Linked DNA regions of Acuticoccus sp. I52.16.1. The main gene of each other region encodes a partner of the protein of the gene in region 2 in a complex. Links are inferred from orthologs where the notes say so. Each region holds a gene or a part of one and is shown on either strand. Other genes may lie near its edges. The genes, in order: MRB58_RS07095, dnaN and MRB58_RS22640.

Region 1 (7,266 bases), 2.1 Mb from region 2 along the record:
CGCCACCGTGGACGAGCCGTCTCCGCCCTTCAGCGTAACCTGACTGCCGTTGAGGTCCCACGCCGCGATGCCGGCGAGCGAGGGGGCCGAGCAGCCGCGCGTGGAGGCGCGATAGCCGCCGGTCCACGTCGTCAACGACATGAAGAGCTGGCAGTTGTCGCCGCCGCTGGCGATGCTCCAGCCGCCGAGCAGATCCGTCCGGCCGACGTTCACGCCCGACGGGGCGGGGGAGGCGGCGGCGACGTCGGTCCCCGGCGCGCCGGGCATCGACCCGTCCGGCAGGGGCTGGCCGGCGATCGGCGCCTCGGGAACTTGGGGCTCCTGCGGCTGCTGGGTGATCGGCGGCGGGGCGAGCGGCGCCTGACTGACGGGCCGCGACGGCGCGGGCTGGACGGAGGCCACGGTCTGCGTGCGCTGCGTCATGCAACCGCCGAGCGCGACCGTCAGGATGCCGACCATGGCAAGGCCCAGGGTGCGCGGCGCGCACGCTCCTGACGTGGAGGTGCGCGACATGGAACGGTACTCGATCATCACTTCTGCCCCTTCAGGCGTTCCTGGCATTCTCTTCGCCGGCACCCCACGCACCGGCCCGGTCCGGTGGGAGGCGACCGCGTCACCGCCGATCCCCATACCCGTGTTTGCCCGGATCCGTCGATATACCGTTAACTCGCCTCCGGGTCGAAGGGGGGGCAGGGTCCCGAAGCCTCGGGCGGGGGACCCTCAGGCCGAGAGAGGGCGGTGCACCGGCGGCTGCGACAGCACCAGGTCCGGCGGGCGATGCCCATCCATGAAGACGCGGATGTTGATGACCACCTTGTCGCCCATGTCGATCCTGCCCTCGCGGGTGGAGGAGCCCATGTGCGGGAGCAGGAGCGCCTTGCCGGCCTTCGCCAACTTGATCAGCCTGGGGTTGATCGCCGGCTCGTTGGTGAACACGTCGAGGCCCGCGCCGGCGAGTTTTCCCTCCTCGATCAGCTTGATGAGGGCGTCTTCGTCGACGATGTCGCCGCGGGCGAGATTGATGACCATGGCCTCCGGCTTCATCAGCGCCAGGCGGCGGCCGGAGAGGAGATGGAAGGTCGCCGGCGTCTGCGGGCAATGGATGGAGACGAAGTCCATGCGAGCGAGCATCTGGTCGAGGCTTGCCCAATAGGTGGCACCGAGCGGCTCGGCGATGGCGGGGGCGGCCGGACGGCGGTTGTGATAGTGGACCGACATGCCGAACGCCTTGGCCCGCTTGGCGACGGCTGCGCCAATACGTCCCATGCCGACGATGCCGATCCGTTTGCCCCAGACGCGGTTGCCCATCATCCACGTCGGCGCCCACCCGCCGAAGCCGCCCTCCTCGATGATCTTGGTACCCTCGACGATGCGGCGGGGCAGGGCGAGGATCATCGCCATCGTCATGTCGGCGGTGTCCTCAGTCAGGACGCCGGGGGTGTTGGTGACGAGGATCTTGCGCGCCGCCGCGGCATCGACGTCGATATTGTCGGTGCCGTTGCCGTAGTTGGCGATGAGGCCGAGGTTGGGGCCCGCCTGCTGCAACACCGCAGCGTCGATCCGGTCGGTGATGGTGGGGACGAGGACGCGGGCGTGGCGCACGGCTTCGACCAGCTCGGCCTGCGTCATCGGCCGGTCGTCGGCGTTGAGCTTCACGTCGAACAGCTGGCGCATGCGCTCTTCGACCTGTTCGGGCAATTTGCGCGTGACGATGACGCTTGTCGACATGACGCTCCTCTTCAAGCCGGCGGGTGTTGATAACCCGAACGCAACCGGATGCATGCCACCTTAGCGTTCCCCGCCAAAGAGGGAACGATGAAGCCGATCCGATTTACGATTGCCTCCCTGGCACTGATCCTGGCCGTTGTCGCCGGTGCCGCGCCGCCGGCCCATGCCGCCGGGCCGACCGAGATGGGGCCGAGCGGCCTGCCGCTGCCACGATTCGTGAGCCTTTCCGCCAACAAGGTGAACGTGCGCGTGGGCCCGTCGCGGTCATATAAGATCAAGTGGACCTTCAACAAACGCGGACTGCCGGTGGAGATCGTGCGCGAGTACGGCAACTGGCGACGCGTGCGCGACGTCGACGGCGAGGACGGGTGGATCCACCGCTCGCTGCTCTCCGGCAAGCGCACCGCGCTCGTCGCGCCGTGGTCCGAGACCGAGACGATCCCGCTGCTGGAGACGGCGAGCGCGGCCTCTTCGCCGGTGGCCTACCTGGAACCCTTCGTGCTGGCGGACGTCGAGCGGTGCGACGGGTCGTGGTGCTCGATCTCGGGTCAGAACTGGCATGGCCTGGTGCCGCAACGCACCCTGTGGGGCGTCTATCCCACCGAGAAGGTCGACTGAGGCGAGACCGAGGCCGCCGCCGGGCGGAGCCGCGGCGTCAGCCGAACGGGCGCCGCTGGTGGATGGCGGCGGCGAGGGTGCCCTCGTCGAGATAGTCCAGCTCGCCGCCGATCGGGACGCCGGAAGCCAGCCGTGAGATCGTCACGTCGAGCGGTTCGAGGCGCTCGGTGATGTAGTGGGCGGTGGTCTGCCCCTCGACGGTGGCGTTGAGGGCGAGCAGCACCTCGCGGACCTCGCCGCCCGCGACGCGCTCTATCAGACGCGCGATGCCGATATCGTCCGGCCCGAACCCGTCGAGCGCCGAGATCGTGCCGCCGAGGACGTGGTAGCGGGCGCGCAGCGCGCTGGCGCGTTCCAGGGCCCACAGGTCGGCGACGTCTTCCACGACGATGAGCGTCGCCGCATCGCGCGAGACGTCGGCGCAGACGGTGCAGGGGTCGGACGTGTCGACGTTGCCGCACTCGCTGCACACGGTGACGCGCTCGCCCACCTCGGCCAGCGCCGCGGCGAGCGGGTGCAGCAGCGCCTCGCGCTTCTTCACCATGTGGAGGGCGGCGCGGCGGGCCGAGCGGGGGCCGAGACCGGGCAGCTTGGCCAGCAGCGCGATCAGCCGCTCGATTTCGGGACCCGCGACCGCCACAGGCGCGTCAGCCGCCGAAGGGCAGCTTCATGCCGGCGGGGAGGCCGAGGTCGCCCATCAGGCTCTGCGTGCGCTCCTGGACGAGGACCTGGACCTTGGCCTGCGCGTCGGCGACGGCGGCCATCACCAGATCCTCGACGATCTCCTTGTCCTCCGGTTTCATCAGTTCGGGGTCGATCGCGAGGGCGGTCAGCACCATGGCGCCGTTCATCGTCGCCTTGACCGAGCCGGCGCCGGACTCGCCGCTCGCCTCGATCTCCTTCAGCTCGTCCTGGAGGTCGCCCATGCGGCTCTGCAGCTCGCGGGCCTTCCCCATCATCTTGAACAAATCCATCGGTCTCTTCCTCTCAACCCTTGCGGTCGCGCGCCTGTTCGGCCGGCCCGTCCGCCTCGTGCGGTGTTTCTCTCACTTCGACGATCTGCGCATCGGCGAACCGCGCCATGATCGCTTTCACCAGCGGGTCTTCCCCGGCTTCCGCCTTCAGGCGGAGCTGCTCGGCGGTCTTCACCTCGTGGATCGTCGGCGTCGTGGCGCCCTCGCTGACGGTGACGATCCAGCGCGAGCCGGTGACCTCGGTCAGCTTCTGCCCCAGCTGGCCGGCGGCGTTCGCATTGGCGCCCTCGGTCAGCGTCACCTCGATGCGGCCGGGCGCGAAGGCCTTCAGGCGCATGTCCTGCTCCACCGCCTGCTTGAGCAGCAGCGAGTGCGAGCCCATCAGCGCGGCGATATCCTCGAAGCTCTGCGGCTGCGGGCGCTCGGCGCGGGCGCTGGCGCGAGCCTGTGCGGGGGCCACGGCGCGGGCGGCCGGGCCGTTGCCGGGGCCGCGCGGCGGGCGGGCCGGGCCACCGCCGCCCGGCGCCTGCGGCGCGTCGGTCATCGGCAGACGGTCGGGGTCGGGCAGGCTCGCCATGTAGGTGAGCCGGATGAGGACCATCTCGGCCGCCATCATCGGCTTGGGCGCGGACTGCACCTCCTGGATCCCGGCGAGCAACGCCTGCCACATGCGCGACAGCGCCGCCATGCCGAGCCCGGCGGCGAAGGCGACGGCGCTCTCGCGCACCTCCTGCGGGTCGCCGGGGTCGGGCGAGCCGTTGGTCACCTTGAGGCGCGTCACCTGATGGGTGAACGAGGCGAGGTCGGTGAGGATGACGGCCGGGTCGGCACCCACCTCGTACTGCGCGCCGAGTTCGGCCAGCGCCCCGGCGGCGTCGCCCTTCATGACGCGCTCGAACAGGTCGACGATGCGGGTGCGGTCGGCGAGGCCGAGCATGTCGCGCAGGCTCTCGGCGGAGATCACGCCGCCGCCGTGGCTGATCGCCTGGTCCATCAGCGACAGCGAGTCGCGCACCGAGCCCTCGGCGGCGCGGGCGATCAGGCGCAGTGCCTCCTCGTCGGCGGTGATGCCTTCGTTGGTGGCGACCTTGGCGAGGTGCGCGCTCAGCTCGTCCGCCTCGATCCGGCGCAGGTCGAACCGCTGGCAGCGGGACAGCACCGTCACCGGGACCTTGCGGATCTCGGTCGTGGCGAAGATGAACTTCACGTGCTCGGGCGGCTCTTCCAGCGTCTTCAGGAGACCGTTGAAGGCCGCCGTCGACAGCATGTGCACCTCGTCGATGATGTACACCTTGTAGAGCGCGGAGACGGGCTTGTAGCGCGCCGCGTCGGTGATCTCGCGGATGTCGTTGATCGAGGTGTGGGACGCGGCGTCCATCTCGATCACGTCGACGTGCCGGCCTTCCATGATGGCTTTGCAGTGGTCGCCGAACTCGGTGAACTCCACCGTGGGGTGGCGGGCGCCGTCCTTCTCGTAGTTGAGGGCGCGAGCGAGGATGCGGGCGGTGGTCGTCTTGCCGACACCGCGCACGCCGGTCAGCATCCACGCCTGCGGGATGCGGTCGTGAGCGAAGGCGTTCTTCAGCGTACGCACCATCGGCGCCTGGCCGATCAGCTCGCCGAAGTGGTGCGGGCGGTATTTGCGGGCCAGGACCGTGTACGGTGTCGCGGACGGTGCTGTGCTGTCGGACAAGGTGGTCTCCGGCCGCGAAATCGTGGTGTGTGCCGCTGGTTGCGCGCGGGCTCAACCATGCACACGATGCCCGGTAGGCGCCAGCCCTGCGGCGCCCGGATTTCGCGCTTGCCCACGTGGTGGGCGCGGCATCGTCGCCGCCGAGGTCGCCGGCTTGGAAGAAGGAGGCCGGCGAATGACCCGGACCGGATTCGTTAGGGCTGCTTCGTTCCCGACCTGACCCGGTTGGCGAGTGGCCCGTCCACCGCCGACCTCCCACCGCCCTATATCAGGATCATCACCCTGCTTGGCAAGACCGGATCTCGATGATCTGGCCCCCCGCCGCCTCCGCGTCCGCCGGGTCGTGGCTGACCATGACGACGGGCAGCCCGTCCTGCCGCGCCAGGTCGAAGACGAACGCCCGCACCTGGGCCCGGAGCGCCGGGTCCAGCGCCGAGAACGGCTCGTCCAGCAGCAGCGTTCGCGGCGCCGAGGCGAGCGTGCGCGCCAGTGCCACACGGCTCGTCTGGCCGCCCGAGAGCGTGTCCGGGTCGCGTGCGGCGGCGTGCCCCATCTCGACACGGGCGAGGTTGGCTTCGGCACGGGCGCGGCGCTCGGCCCGCGTCAGGCGCCGCCCGGCCTCCCGCCGCGGCACCGCGAAGAGGACGTTCTGCACCACCGACATGTGCGGGTAGAGGAGCGCGTCCTGGAACATCAGCCCCATGCGGCGGCGCTCGGGCGGCAGCGGAGTGAGGTCTGTGCCGTCGCGTGTCACGGTGCCGGTGACGGTGAAGGGCGCGTCCAGCAGTCCGGCGACGGCCAGGAGCAGCGAGGTCTTGCCGCCGCCCGACGGGCCGATCACCGAGAGCACGGCTCCCGGCTCGACGGTCGCCTTCAGCGTGGCCATGGTGCGCCCGCGCAGCGCGACGGCGAGGTCGATCTCCAGGCTCATGCGCGGCCCTGCATGGCGCGGCGGTGGCGGAAGGCGAGCGCCGGCCCGCCCCGCGCCAGCGCAAAGGCGACGAAGGGGAGCGCCAGCTGCATGAGGGCGAGCATGGCGACCAGCCGCCGGTCGCCGCCGGTGGCCGCCGCGACCGCTTCGGTGGTGATGGTGGCGACGCGCCCGCCGCCGACGATGCGCGTCGGCACGTAGAGCGCGACGCTGACCGCGACGCCGAGCGCCGCCGCGACCGCCAGCGGCCGCGTCAGCAGCGCCAGCCGGACCATGACGAAGCGGCGCCACCACGGCAGGCCGAAGCTGCGCGCCGCCATCTCGTAGCGCGGGTCGAGTGCGGCCCAGGGGCCGGACAGCGCGATGAGGGCATAAGGCAGCGTGAAGAGGACGTGCGTGAGGGTGACGAGGACCGGCCCGGCCGTCACCCCCATGGCGATGACGAGCGTCGCCAGACCGAACAGGAAAGCGACTTGCGGCACGATCAGCGGCAGGTAGATCAGCCCGCCCACGCGCACGCCGCTCGCCAGCAGCGCCACCGCCAGCGGCAGCGACAGCGCCGTCGCGCCGATGGCGATGCCGAGCGTGGTCGCCAGCGTGTCGAGCACGCCCGGCAGGCGCTCGACCCAGGACGCGGCGCTGACGTTGGCGGGCAGCACCTGCGGAAACGGCCAGTAGCCGGCGACCGACTGCACGCACAGGCCGACCACCGCGAGCGCCATCGTGCCGGTCAATGCCGCGGCGAAGGCCATGGCGGCGATACGGGCCAGCCGGTCGCGCCGGGCGCGCCAGCCGCCGTCGCGCAGCCGGGCCAGCGCCCACCCCGCGGCGCGCTCCAGCGCGAGCCAGGCGAGGACCAGGGCGCCCATCAGCCCCAGCAGCAGCACCGCGCCGGCACTGCCGACGAGCCAGGCGTCGATGTCGGCCGCGTGGAGCTCGGTGAGGAGGCGCACGGCGAGGGGGGGCGGGCGCGTCGGCCCCAGGATCATCGCCACGTCGACCACCGAGACGCAGAAGGCGAGCACGGCCAGCACCGGCAGCTTGATCTGCCGGTAGACCAGCGGCCACACCCCGTGCAGGAACGCCGCCATCCGCCCGTAGCCGAGCGCCCGCGCCATGGCGACGCGGGGCCGCGCTTCGATCTGTCCCAGCGCGGCGAGGGCCATCAGCACCAGAAAGGGCGTCTCCTTCATGACGAGGGCCACGGTGAGGGCGATCCCCCACGGGTCTTGCACCAGCGCGATATCGGGCGGGACCCGCAGCCCGGTGGCCCACGGCGACAGGAGCCGCAGGACCAGGCCGGAGGGCGCGAACAGCAGCAC
Region 2 (7,272 bases):
TCACACCGTGCTCTTCGGACCGCGGTACCGCGAGCTGATCGGCGAGATCTTCGCCGGGCCGGAGCTGCCGGAGGACTTCTCGCTCTACCTGCACGCACCGTCGAAGACGGACCCGTCGATGGCACCGGAGGGGCGGAGCGCCTACTACGTGCTCGCCCCGGTGCCGCACCTGGGTGCCGCGTCGATCGACTGGGATGCGGCCGGACCGGCCTACCGCGACCTCATCCTCGCCGAGCTGGAGCGCCGCGCGATCCCGCGGCTGCGCGAGACGCTGGTCACCTGCCGCACCTTCACCCCGGCCGACTTCTCGCGCGAGCTGAACGCGCACCTCGGCTCGGCGTTCTCGCTGGAGCCGATCCTGACGCAGTCGGCCTTCTTCCGCTGTCACAACCGGGACGACACCATCGCCAACCTCTACTTCGTCGGTGCGGGCACGCATCCGGGCGCGGGGGTGCCGGGGGTGGTCGGCTCGGCGAAGGCGACGGCGCAGCTCATCGTGGGCGAGCGGGTGGCCCCGTCGCCGACGGACCGATGAACGAGGCGGCGGCCGCCCGCGCCACGCTCGCCCGCGGTTCGAAGAGTTTCGCGGCCGCCTCGACGCTGCTGCCGCCGGCGCTGCGCGACGACGTCGCCCGCCTCTATGCCTGGTGCCGGCACGCGGACGACGTGATCGACGGGCAGGATCTCGGCCACGGGGAGCGCGTGGTGCCGGACCCGGCCGCCCGGCTCGCCGAGCTGCGCCGCCAGACCGACACGGCCCTCGCGGGGGCGTCAGTGGCGCCGGTGTTCGCCGGGTTCGCGGCGGTGGCGCGGCGACACGGGATCTCCCGGTCGCTGGCGCACGACCACCTGGACGGGTTCGCGATGGACGTCGACGGTCGCACCTACGCCACGATCGACGAGCTGGCGGCCTACTGCTACGGCGTCGCCGGCGCGGTGGGCGTGATGATGGCGCTCGTGATGGGTGTCGCGCCGGAGGAGGCGGACACGCTGGACCGCGCCTGCGACCTCGGCCTCGCCTTCCAGATGACCAACATCGCGCGCGACGTGGTGGCGGACGCGGCGGTCGGCCGCCTGTACCTCCCCACGACGTGGCTCGCCGAAGCCGGCGTCCCCCCATATCCCGACGCCGTCCGCGCCCCGGCGCACGCCCCTGCCGTGCACACGGTCGCGGTGCGCCTGGTGCATGAGGCCGAGCCCTACTACCGCTCGGCGCGTGTGGGTCTGGCGCGCTTGCCGCTGCGGGCGCGATGGGCGGTCGCCTCGGCGAGCGCGGTGTACCGGGAGATCGGCGTGCGTCGGCAGGCCGCGGGGCCGGCGGGCCTGGCCGAGCGGGTCGGCACCACCAAGGCGGAGAAGTTGCGCCTCATCGCCGGCGCCCTCGGCCCCACCCTCTCCCGCCCGCGCGCCACGCCCTCGCGCGGCGGCCTCTGGACGCGGCCGCGCCATGCCGGGGACGGGACGCGACCGTAGCGCGTCCCCACACGCCGCCACCACCGCGAGCGGGCGTCTATTGCGGGGTGATGGTCCCGGCCTCGACGCGGAAGCGGTCGGCACGCTCGCCCAACGCGGTGAAGAGGCTCTCGTCGGTTCCCGTCATGAAGGTCTGAGCGCCGAGGGCGTCGAGGGTGTCGTAGAGCGCGGCGCGGCGCGCCGGGTCGAGGTGGGCGGCGACCTCGTCGAGAAGGAGGATCGGCGTCTCGCCGGTGACACGGGCGACCAGCGCCGCGTGGCCGAGGACGATGCCGATGAGGAGGGCCTTCTGCTCGCCGGTGGAGGCGAGGCCGGCGGGCATGTCCTTCTCCACGTGCGTCACCTTGAGGTCGACGCGGTGCGGCCCGCCGAGCGCCCGCCCCGCCGCGCGGTCGCGCCCGCGCCCTTCGCGCAGGCGGCGGGCAAAACCGGGTCCGTCGGCGTCGCCCTCGTCGCCGGCGAGGGCGAGCACGGCTTGCGGGAAGTCCCCCCCGTCCAGCGCACGCACGGCCTGGGCGGCGTTCAGCTTCACGATCAGCTCGACGCGGGCAGCCGCCATCGCGGCGCCGTGCTCGGCCATCTCGCGCTCGACCGCCTCGTACCAGCGCGCGTCGGACACGCCGTCTTCGAACATCTTGTTGCGCTGGCGCATCGCACGCTCGTAGGCGTTGGCGCGGCGGCCGTGCTGCGGGAACAACGCCAGCGCCAGCCGGTCCAGAAAGCGGCGCCGGTCGGATGTGCCGCCGGTGAAGAGCCCGTCCATCGCCGGTGTGAGCCAGAGGACGCGAGCGACGCGGGTCAGGTCGTCGGGCCGCGCGTCGGCGCCGTCGACACGCACGATGCGGCTCCCCTCGCCTTGCAGGCCGGTGCCGACCGCGCTTTCCTCGCCCCCCTTGTCCACCCGCGCCGAGACCGCCCAGCCGGTTTCGGCCGGGGCCCCCTGCCGGATCATCTCGGCATAGGTCGCGCGCCGCAGGCCCCGACCGGGCGACAGCAGCGAGATCGCCTCCAGCACGTTGGTCTTGCCCGAGCCGTTGGGGCCGGCGAGCACGACGTGATCACGCGCCGCGCAGAGGCGCGCCTCGGTATAGTTGCGGAACTGGGAGAGGCCGAGACGCGTCAGGCGGACGCGCGTGGGCGCTGGCTCGGAGGGCGGCACGCGGGCATGCCCGCGGTCACACGCGCATCGGCATGAGGACGTAGAGCGTCTTCTCCGCGTCGCCGTCGTGGATGAGGGTGGGCGAGCCGGGGTCGGCGAGGGCGAATGTGGCGTTCTCGGAGCCGAGCTGGCTGGTGATGTCGAGCAGGTATTTTGAGTTGAAGCCGATGTCGAGCGGCTCGGAGTCGAAGTCGACGACCAGCTCGTCGGTGGCGGTGCCGGAGTCCGGGTTGATGACGGAGAGGGTCAGCGACCCGTCGGTCAGGGAGAGTTTCACCGCACGGCCGCGCTCGGACGAGACCGTGGAGACGCGGTCGACGGCGGCGGCGAAGTCGATCCGGTCGACGTGCATGATCTTGGTGTTGTTCTTCGGGATCACGCGGTCGTAGTCGGGGAAGGTGCCGTCGATCAGCTTGGACGTCAGCACCACGTTGGCGAAGGTGACGCGGATCTTCGTGTCGCTGAGCTCGATGGTGAGTTCGGCCTCGGGGTTCTCCATCAGACGCTGCAATTCGCCGACGGTCTTGCGCGGCACGATGATGCCGGGCATCCCGGCCGCGCCCTCCGGCGCCTCCACCTGCGCCTGGGCGAGGCGGTGGCCGTCGGTCGCCACGGCGCGGAACATGGCCCCGCCCGGCGCGTCGACGGCGTGGAAGTAGATGCCGTTGAGGTAGTAGCGGGTCTCCTCGGTGGAGATCGCGAACTGCGTCCGGTCGATCAGCCACTTGAAGTCGGCGGCCTTAAGCTTGAACGCGTGGGTGAACTCGCCGCCGGTGATGTCCGGATAGTCGCTCTCGGGCAGCATCTGCAGGGCGAAGCGCGACCGGCCGGCGGTCAGCGTCATGGTCGACCCGTCGGGGTTGGTCTCCAGCGCGATGCGGGCGCCCTCGGGAATCTTGCGGACGATGTCGTGCAGCATGTGGGCCGGCACCGTGATCGCGCCGGGCTGCTCGACACCGGCCTCGACGGTCTCGATCAGCTCGAGGTCGAGGTCGGTCGCCTTGAGGGTGAGGCTCGCCCCGTCGGCCCGGATCAGCACGTTCGACAGAATCGGGATCGTATTGCGGCGTTCAACGACCCGCTGGACGTGACTGAGGGGCTTCAGGAGATGGGCCCGTTCGAGGGTCGCACGCATACGGGAGTCCGTCCGAAAGGCGCGGGGGTACCGCTGGGAGGCTACGTTGAACAGATGGTAGCCGTGGATTCAAGATCTGGAAGCAAGCAACGCGCGTGCCGCGCCATACGTCCACATATTGCCGGCCGTTTCCGGCCATTTTTTGCCCGGACGGCGCAACGGCCGTCCGCGCCGGGCCCGTGCGCGGGGATGCGGGCACAAAAAAGGCCCGGGTCGCCCCGGGCCGATCGCGTCGTGTCGCAGGTGGCCGTTATTGGTCGAGGAGGCGCTTCAGCGTCTCGATGTCCTCTGCCATCTGCGTGTCCTTGGTGATCAGGTCCTCGACCTTTCGCACCGCGTGCAGGACGGTGGTGTGGTCGCGGTTGCCGAACCGGCGGCCGATCTCGGGGAGCGAGCGCGGCGTCAGCGTCTTGGACAGGTACATCGCGATCTGCCGCGGACGCACGATCACCTTGGTGCGGCGGGCGGAGACCAGGTCCTGGCGCGACACGTTGAAGTGCTGCGACGTGACCCGCTGGATGTCCTCGATCTTCGGCTTCTTGCTCTCGCGAGCGCGAAGCAGATCGCGCAGCGCGTTCTCGGCCATTTTCAGGTCGATCGGCGCGGAGGTCAGCTGGTTGTGGGCGACGAGGCGGTTGACCGCACCGTCGAGGTCGCGCCCGTTGGTGGTGATCGACCGGGCCACGAAGTCGACCACTTCCTCGGGGAAGACGAGATCCTCGAACATCTCGTGCTGGACCGAGATGCGCTGCTCGAGGATCGCCTTGCGCATGGCGTAGTCCGGCGGCGTCAGTTCCACGAGGAGACCGCCGCTGAGGCGCGAGCGGACCCGCGCATCGAGGCCTTCCAGATCGGCAGGAGCACGATCGGCGGCGATCACCACCTGGCGCTGGCTGTCGACGAGGGTCGTCAGGGTATGCCCGAACTCCTCCTGCACCTTGGCGCCATTCAGGAACTGGATGTCGTCGATGAGCAGGACGTCGATGTCACGCAGGATGTCTTTGAACGAGATCGTCGTGCGGTTCATCACCGCGGAGACGAACCGGTACATGAAGTGCTCCGCCGTCAGGTAGAGCGTGCGGCGGGCTGGGTTGGCGGCGCCGGCGATGGCCTGCAGCAGGTGCGTCTTGCCGAGGCCGACGGCCCCGGTGACGAACAGCGGGTTGTACGCCGCCCGCTCACCGGGTTGGGCGAAGGCCACCTTCTTGGCGACCGCGACCGCGAGCTGGTTCGACGGGCCTTCTACGAGGCTCGCGAACGAGTGGCGTGCATCCAATGCCGATCCCTCGAGGCCGCCGGCCGAATTCGGCGGAACGGGAGGGCCGTCGATCTGACGGCGCGGGGCGGCCGACCCGTTGGTCTGATCGACGGTGTTGGGGGCACCCGCGGCGGGACCGCTGCGGACGGGCCGGGTCTTGGGACGGAGCGAGGAACGCACCTTGAAGCGCACCTCGCCGATATCGGGGCGCACAGCGCGCCAGCGCTGGACGATGTCGGTCGCGTAGTGGGTCTGCACCCAGTGCCGGATAAACGACGTCGGCGTGGACAGGTCGACGACGGTATTCGAAACGGATTCGAACTCGATGCGCTCGAACCACGACGTATAGATATCCTCGCCGTGGGCAGAGCGAAGTTCTAACTTAATCTGAGACCAGGTTTCGCTATCTTTGCTTTCAGTCGTTCCGGCCGATGCTTGGGTTGGCTCCATCGTTCGCACTACTCCTGAAGGTCCCGTGTTTGAATTGTCATTGCCCGGATAGCGATGCACTTGGCACAAACCCTCCCGATCGGGCGCCCGGGTGCACCCGATGGGATTCGACGAAATACGCGTGGGTCTCGGTTCGCTAAGTCTGCCGCCAGGGGAGACCGGATGCTTTCCACCCGGCGACAGTGCCACGGTGCCCTGCGCCGTCCGGCGGCCCTTCGAAGCCGTCGGTGACGTTGAAGCACCTCTCGTAGCCGAGAGCGCCCATCAACCTTGCGGCGGCGAGGCTGCGGGCCCCGCTGCGGCAGATGAAATAGAGCGCTGTCGACGGATCCGGGCAGGCGCTCTGGAGCGACTGGCCAAAGTCGTCGGCGACGGCCATCGTCGGGAACACCTGCCACTCGAGGAGGACAGGCTCGCCGGACGGAGCCGCGGTGAGATCGGGCAGGCCTACGTAGGCCCACTCGGCTTTGGTGCGCACATCGACGAGGCGAGCGGACGGGTCGTTCATCAGCTCGTTGTAGGCCTCGTCGGGCGTGACCTCTGAAATGGGTGGATTGCCGGTTTGCATCATGGACAATATCCCTCCTCCGGGCGATCGATTGCCCGGCCTTGGTTTCCGGTAGCCTCTATTAACGGGGTCGCAGGGTTCTGCGAACCGTGACTAAGCCGGAGCGGTGACGCAAAAAGCAGATGCGATCGAGCAACCTGAAATTGCAATCACCGACATGCCATGACCCTCTTCGACGGAAACCGCCCGGCTTCGCGAACGAGCTGGGCTTGTCTATTGTGTGAACGGTTCGTTACCCCGATCAACGATTAACCCTTCGCACGCCGGGCTACCGAGGGCAAGCGCCAAGGCGAAGCAGATTCGGCCGATTTGTTTAGCAAATCCGCACATTCTGGCGCTTTTTCACAATCGGGTGCGAAAATCGTGTTGTCGGCGAGGGGGTTCGCACTCAGCCGTGAATTTCATCTCTATCGGAAATTTTTTTCTTGACCGACCAGGAGAATCGGCGGGTGCGGTCACAGCTTTCGCTGGCTAAGCATCGAACCGGCGTTCAACAAATGCACACCCGCCATACCCGGCGATTCAGTCTAAGGTTGCATTCTGTCCAGCCGGCTCGATCTGTCGCAGATGAGAATAATCCCATCCCGCCGGAACCGCAGGACACCCCTCCGCTCCGATGAAGCTGGAATTTACATGACGGACGCGTGACATGTTGTCAGGCCCCTCACGGCGCGCGGGGAAAGGTTGTCCCCAACTGCGGGCGGTGTGGGCTTTGCTCTTTAGCCGGCTCATGGATTGCCGGCTAACCAACCGAAGGCAGCAATGGCGGCCCTCGAGGTGGTTCATAAATTGATCGATCGCATCTCGCCCCAGCAATTTTTCGAATAGCCGGGGCATTGCACCGCGTCGACGCGATGAGAGCCCCCGTGTCGCTGGAGGGCCGGCGCGCGAGGCTCTCGGGCCGATTCGTCGATGCTCAGATTTGATGCAGGGCCGCGGGAGAGCGGGCGCAAAAAATTTCGCCGGCGAAGCGAAATCGCTTCATCCGGCGGAAAGGTCGTCCTGATCGGGCGGCGCGGGGCCGCAGTTCCGGCCGCTTCGGGCGACACCCGGATGGTGTCGCCGCGCGGCCGGCCGAACGGGTGGGCTCAGCCGAGCGCCTTCACGCGGCTCGCCAGGCGCGAGACTTTGCGCGAGGCGGTGTTCTTGTGAAGGATCCCCTTCTGGGCGGCGCGCATGATCTCGGGCTGGGCGTGGTTGAACGCCTCCTGCGCGGCGCTCTTGTCGCC
Region 3 (5,079 bases), 1.4 Mb from region 2 along the record:
CGAGGTCGAACGGATCGAGCACGTTGCCGATCGACTTACTCATCTTCTCGCCGGCATTGTAGAGGAAGCCGTGGCCGAAGACCCGTTTGGGGAGCGCCAGCCCCGCGCTCATCAGGAAGGCCGGCCAGTAGATGGTGTGGAAGCGGATGATGTCCTTGCCGATGACGTGGAGGTCCGCCGGCCACTGGGCCGCGAAGCGCTCCGGTTCGGCGGGGAAGCCGCAGGAGGTGATGTAGTTGGTCAGCGCGTCGACCCACACGTACATCACGTGGTCCGGGTCGCCCGGCACCGGAACGCCCCAGTCCATCGTCGTGCGCGAGATGGAGAGGTCCTTGAGGCCGGATTTGACGAACGCCACCACCTCGTTGCGCCGCGTCGCGGGGGCGATGAAGTCCAGGTTCTCGTCGTAGAGCGCCAGCAGGCGGTCCTGGAAGGCGGACAGGCGGAAGAAGTAGGACGGCTCTTCCATCCATGCGACCGGAGCGCCGGTGGGGGCGAACTTCTGCCCGTCCTTCTCCGTCAGCTCGTTTTCGCCGAAGAACGCTTCGTCGCGGACCGAGTACCAGCCGCCGTAGTTGCCGAGGTAGATGTCGCCCGCGGCGACCATCTTCTCCCAGATCGCCTGGCTCGCCTCGATGTGGCGCGGCTCGCGGGTGGAGATGAAGTCGTCGTGGCTGGAGCCCAGCACCTCGGCCATCTTGCGGAAGAGGCCGGTGTTGCGGTCGGCGAGTTCGGCGACCGGGATCCCTTCCTTGGCCGCGGTCTCCACCATCTTCTGGCCGTGCTCGTCGGTGCCGGTCGAGAAATGGACGGTGTAGCCGTCGAGACGCTTGAACCGGGCGATCGCGTCGGTAGCGATCAGCTCGTAGGCGTGGCCGATGTGGGGCGCCCCGTTCGGGTACGAGATCGCCGTCGTGATGGTGAACTGCTGGCTCATGGCGCGATGCTTCTGCCCCCGTGGGCGGCAATGTCAAGTCAGACCAGCCGCCTTGTCCGCGGCCGAGAGGCGCGACAGCACGGCCAGCACCATTTCCTTGCGGTCGAGGTTGAAGACCTCGATGCGCCGGCGGTCGTCCGTCACGGAGAGGTAGAGCGCGGCGTAGGTGTCCAGCGCGGGGAGGGGCAAGCGCCCTGCCCCGTGTTTGGCGCGCCCGGCAATGGCGTCGAGCACCAGCTCCAGGACCGTCGCGAACGCGTCGTCGCGGCGCTGGGCGGCCATCTCGGCGAGCTGGTGTTGCGCCCGGATGTCCCGCACCATCGACGGCGCGAGCAGCCGCTGCGCCGAGCGCACCACGTCCGCCCCCGCGTTGGCGAGGCCGAGCGCGCGGCGAACCGAGCCCTCGCCCAGCTTGGCGGTCGACGGGTCGGCTCTGAGCGCGTTGAGGGCCCCCCTCACCTCGTCCTCGCTGAGCGGACGCATGCGGATGGCGCGGCAGCGCGAGCGGATGGTCGCCATGACCCGGCCGGAGACGTGGGCGACGAGGATGAAGAGCGTGCGCCGCGGCGGCTCCTCCAGCGCCTTGAGGAGCGCGTTGGAGGCGTTGATGTTCATGTCGTCCACCGCGTCGACGATGACGACGCGCCAGCCGCCGTCCGCCGCGGTCGATCCCAGGAACGGGACGATGCGGCGCACCTCGTCGACGGTCAGCTCGCTCTTGAATTTCTTGCCCTTCTCGTCCCAGGGCCGCGTCAGGTGGACGAGGCCGGGGTGCGTTCCGGCGGCGACCTGATGCGCCGTGCGGCTCTGCGGATCGTCCCACAGGTCGTCGGGCAGCGGCTGGCCGGGGAGCGTACTCAGGAGCGCCCGCGCCAGACGGAAGGCGAGCGTCGCCTTGCCGATCCCGCGCGGCCCTTCCAGCAGGATCGCCTGCGGCGGGGTGCCGGCGGCGAACGCCTCCATCAGCCGGCCCACCGCCTCACCGTGGCCGACGAGGGTCTGCGCCTCACGCGGTGGCGGGGCATTGTCCAGCATGTCCGGTTCGGCGGGCGCGCCTTCCATGGGCTTGGGCGCGCGGGGGGCTCTGGCCATCAGCGGGCGCGGCTCACGCGGCCTGAAGCAGGGCGAGCCGCTCGCTGGCGATGCGCCAGATGCGGTCGGCGACGATATCGGCCGGCTGCGTGGCGTCTACCACGGCGCAGCGCCCTGGTTCGCGCGCCGCGATCGCGAGGAAAGCCTGCCGGCGTCTCTCCCGGATCTGCGTCTCGGCACGGTCGAACGGGTCGGCGCCGCCGCGGCGCGCGGTGCGCACATGGCCGATGTCGGCCGGGCAGTCGAGCACGATCGTCAGGTCGGGCACGGTGTCGCCAACGACCAGCGCGCCGAGGGTGGCGAGGCGTGCCGCGGAGACCCCGGCGGCGCCCTGGTAGGCCTCGGTCGAATCGGCGAAGCGGTCGCAGATGACGACGTGGCCGGCGGCGAGCGCGGGGGCGATCAAGGTGTCCACGTGGTCGGCTCGGGCGGCGGCGAACAACAGCGCCTGCTCCGCCGGGCTCAGCTCCGCGCCATGCTCGGACAGGAGCGCCGCGCGCAGCCGCTCGGCCCACGGGGAGCCGCCGGGCTCTCGCGTCAGCGTCACGGTGCGGCCCTTGGCGCGCAGCGTGACGGCCAGACGGCGCGCCTGGGTCGACTTGCCGGCACCGTCACCGCCTTCGAAGGTTACGAACGCGCCCTTCACCAAATCCCGCCCCGAGCTCGACCGCCCGGACGTTACTCCGAGGTGCCGGCGCCCTGCAATGCGGCCGTGGTTTCGCCGCCGGCCGTGGCGGCGGCGTCACTGGGTGCGGCGCCGAACATGTCGAAGGCGCCGGTCACGCGGGACTGGCTGGCGGCGACCGTCTCCTCCGACACGGTGGCGACAGCGGCCGTGCTGGGGACGATCTCTTCCTCTTCGAGCGAGCCGACGGGCTCGTTCATGGCGATCACCGCCTCCACCGCGCCGCCGCCGCCGCTCTCCTTGCGGATCTCGGCCTGGTAGGCCTGCACGGCGCTGGGCTGGACCGAGGCGGTCAGCATCGCCGGCTTGTAGGAGCGCAGGTTCACGCCCGGCAGGTTCGAATCGTTGCTGCGCTCCGGCTGCGCGCGCAGAGGATTGTTGCGCGCGTCCTGCTCGTCCTTACCGGCGGGCTTGGCGGACGCGAGGCGAACCTCGACCTTGCCCTCTTCCTCGTCGTCGTCATCGCTGCCGAACAGGTAGTTCGCCAGGGATTTCGACGACGATTTGCCGAACTTCGATTCGGCGACCAGCGTCTCCTTGTCACCGCCGCCGACGGGCGCCTCGCCGAGATACTCGACCCGCACCTTCGCCGAGCCGGCGGCGCGGAAGCCGAGCTTCGTCGCCGCGCCCTTCGACACGTCGATGATGCGGCCGCGATGGAAGGGGCCGCGGTCGTTGACGCGCAGGACGGCGGATTTGCCGGTCTTCAGCACGGTGACGCGGACATAAGAGGGAAGCGGCAGCGTGGGGTGCGCTGCGGTCAGCGAGTCCTGGTCGAAGACCTCGCCGTTGGCGGTCGACTTGCCGTGGAACTGGGGGCCGTACCAGGAGGCCTTGCCGGTCTTGTCGTAGTCTTCGTCGTGCTTGGGCGTGTACCAGCGGCCGCCCACTTTGTAGGGCTTGCCGATCTTCTTGAAGCCGGTGACGTCCTCGTCGGAAGCGCCGTCCGCGGAGGCCGACAGGACGTCCAGCGATTCGATCCCGCCTCCGCATCCGGCCAACATCAGCGTTGCTGCACACAAGAAGGCCATCGTCGCAGCGCGACAAAACTCAGACAAGGCCATTTGTCTTTACTCCGCTCGCGAGGGCCGAGTCACCGGGCCCACCACGGCACACTACTTCCAGAGGGCTGAGGCGCCCATACCATTGGCGGCGAGACGCTAACGCTTTGCTAAGGAGTTGGCATTTTTGCCACACAATTCGTTAGGGCTTCAGTAACGATTCAGGCCCCGGATCGGGCCGGTCCGGCCCCGATCACCGCGATCGACTGGATCTCCACAGCGATGCCCGGCCAGGGAAAATTCACCACCAGTGCGGTGTTCGTCGGCCTGATGTGACCGAACGTGTCGCCCATCAGCGGACCGATCACCTCGGTGAAGGTCGTGCCGGATGCGACATAAGTCGTTAACTGTACGATATCGTCGATGCTCGACCCGGCCTCCTCCAACGCCCGCGAAATGATGCCGATGGCGTTGCGGTATTGTGCGGCGGGGTCCTCGGGCAGCGTCCCGGTGTCGGGGTCGCGGCCGATGGTGCCGGCGACGTAGACGGTGTCGCCCACCTTCACGGCGCGCGCGTAGCCGAAGGCGGTTTCGAACGGGGATCCGGAAGCGAAGGTCTGACGCATGGGGCGCTCCTGCTGTGGTCGCCCCGGATTAGCCGCTCGGCGCGGCCGGCGCCACTCGCCGGCCGCTTCGCGCACACCGGCGATCGGCCGCCGCCTACGGAGCGGCCGAGCCCGCATCCGCGACGCGTGATTCGCGGCCCTTCCCGCTCAGCGCGACAGCATTTCCTCGAGCGTCGCCGCGACGGCGGCGGTCGCCTTGCCGAGGTCGTCGATGGAGACGCTCTCGTCGCCGGTGAAGTCGACCCCCTCGCCCACGATCGGTGGGCCGACGCCGTAGAGCACCGTCGCGATGCCGGCCAGCGCATAGTGCCGTGCGCCGCTGACGACGGGCGCCGAGACGACCGGAACCTGCTGCCCCATCGCCGCGCCGGCATGCCGGGCGAGCGTCTCGGCCAGCGCCTGGGAGGGCGCGGTGGGGGCGACGGGTTCGGCCAGCAGCAGGCGCCGGCATTCCAACTCGACGCCGTGGACGGTATGCGCCGCCTCGATCGCCGCGATCAGCTCGGCCTCGACCGCATCGGCCTCCTCGTGGCTGCCGATGCGCCGGTCTACCGTGAAGCGGACCCGGTCGGGCACGACGTTGATGCCGCGCCCACCCTCGATGAGACCCACCGTCAGCGGATGCGGCAGCGACGCACGGGTGCGCATGAGCATGGAGAGGATCGGCACCGCGGCCTGCAGCGCGTCGTGCCCGTCATGGGGCCGCGAGGCGTGCGCCTGGACCCCGCGCAGCAGCAC

The links.
Region 1: the proteins of dnaN (region 2) and MRB58_RS07095 are in contact, whole or in part, in a cryo-EM structure (PDB 8GIZ), measured with the Escherichia coli proteins. The link is inferred for Acuticoccus sp. I52.16.1 from one-to-one orthologs.
Region 3: the proteins of dnaN (region 2) and MRB58_RS22640 are in contact, whole or in part, in a cryo-EM structure (PDB 8GIZ), measured with the Escherichia coli proteins. The link is inferred for Acuticoccus sp. I52.16.1 from one-to-one orthologs.

What each region holds. Positions count from the first base shown.
Region 1 is NZ_CP094828.1:1,561,709-1,568,974, reverse strand. What follows is about bases 2,685-5,594. They hold MRB58_RS07095 (DNA polymerase III subunit gamma/tau), read right to left. Parts: upstream 5,035-5,594; coding sequence 3,334-5,034; downstream 2,685-3,333. Other genes in these bases: MRB58_RS07085 (ATP-binding cassette domain-containing protein), read right to left, coding at 5,291-5,594; MRB58_RS07100 (YbaB/EbfC family nucleoid-associated protein), read right to left, coding at 2,994-3,320; recR (recombination mediator RecR), read right to left, coding at 2,685-2,986. In the rest of the region: MRB58_RS07120 (AprI/Inh family metalloprotease inhibitor), read right to left, coding at 1-531; MRB58_RS07115 (D-glycerate dehydrogenase), read right to left, coding at 721-1,728; MRB58_RS07110 (SH3 domain-containing protein), read left to right, coding at 1,816-2,346; more of recR, read right to left, coding at 2,384-2,684; more of MRB58_RS07085, read right to left, coding at 5,595-5,944; MRB58_RS07080 (ABC transporter permease), read right to left, coding at 5,941-7,266. UniProt on the Escherichia coli protein: Part of the beta sliding clamp loading complex, which hydrolyzes ATP to load the beta clamp onto primed DNA to form the DNA replication pre-initiation complex.
Region 2 is NZ_CP094828.1:3,650,350-3,657,621, reverse strand. Bases 1,709-4,624 are described here. They hold dnaN (DNA polymerase III subunit beta), read right to left. Parts: upstream 3,768-4,624; coding sequence 2,649-3,767; downstream 1,709-2,648. Other genes in these bases: dnaA (chromosomal replication initiator protein DnaA), read right to left, coding at 4,018-4,624; recF (DNA replication/repair protein RecF), read right to left, coding at 1,709-2,632. Outside these bases: MRB58_RS16505 (phytoene desaturase), read left to right, coding at 1-535; MRB58_RS16500 (phytoene/squalene synthase family protein), read left to right, coding at 532-1,473; more of recF, read right to left, coding at 1,511-1,708; more of dnaA, read right to left, coding at 4,625-5,475; MRB58_RS16480 (rhodanese-like domain-containing protein), read right to left, coding at 5,612-6,046; rpsT (30S ribosomal protein S20), read right to left, coding at 7,132-7,272. UniProt on the Escherichia coli protein: Confers DNA tethering and processivity to DNA polymerases and other proteins. Acts as a clamp, forming a ring around DNA (a reaction catalyzed by the clamp-loading complex) which diffuses in an ATP-independent manner freely and bidirectionally along dsDNA.
Region 3 is NZ_CP094828.1:5,051,934-5,057,012, reverse strand. The notes cover bases 1-2,838. They hold MRB58_RS22640 (DNA polymerase III subunit delta'), read right to left. Parts: upstream 2,030-2,838; coding sequence 971-2,029; downstream 1-970. Other genes in these bases: MRB58_RS22630 (septal ring lytic transglycosylase RlpA family protein), read right to left, coding at 2,708-2,838; tmk (dTMP kinase), read right to left, coding at 2,043-2,675; metG (methionine--tRNA ligase), read right to left, coding at 1-937. Also shown: more of MRB58_RS22630, read right to left, coding at 2,839-3,736; MRB58_RS22625 (Rid family hydrolase), read right to left, coding at 3,937-4,341; MRB58_RS22620 (M20/M25/M40 family metallo-hydrolase), read right to left, coding at 4,489-5,079. UniProt on the Escherichia coli protein: Part of the beta sliding clamp loading complex, which hydrolyzes ATP to load the beta clamp onto primed DNA to form the DNA replication pre-initiation complex.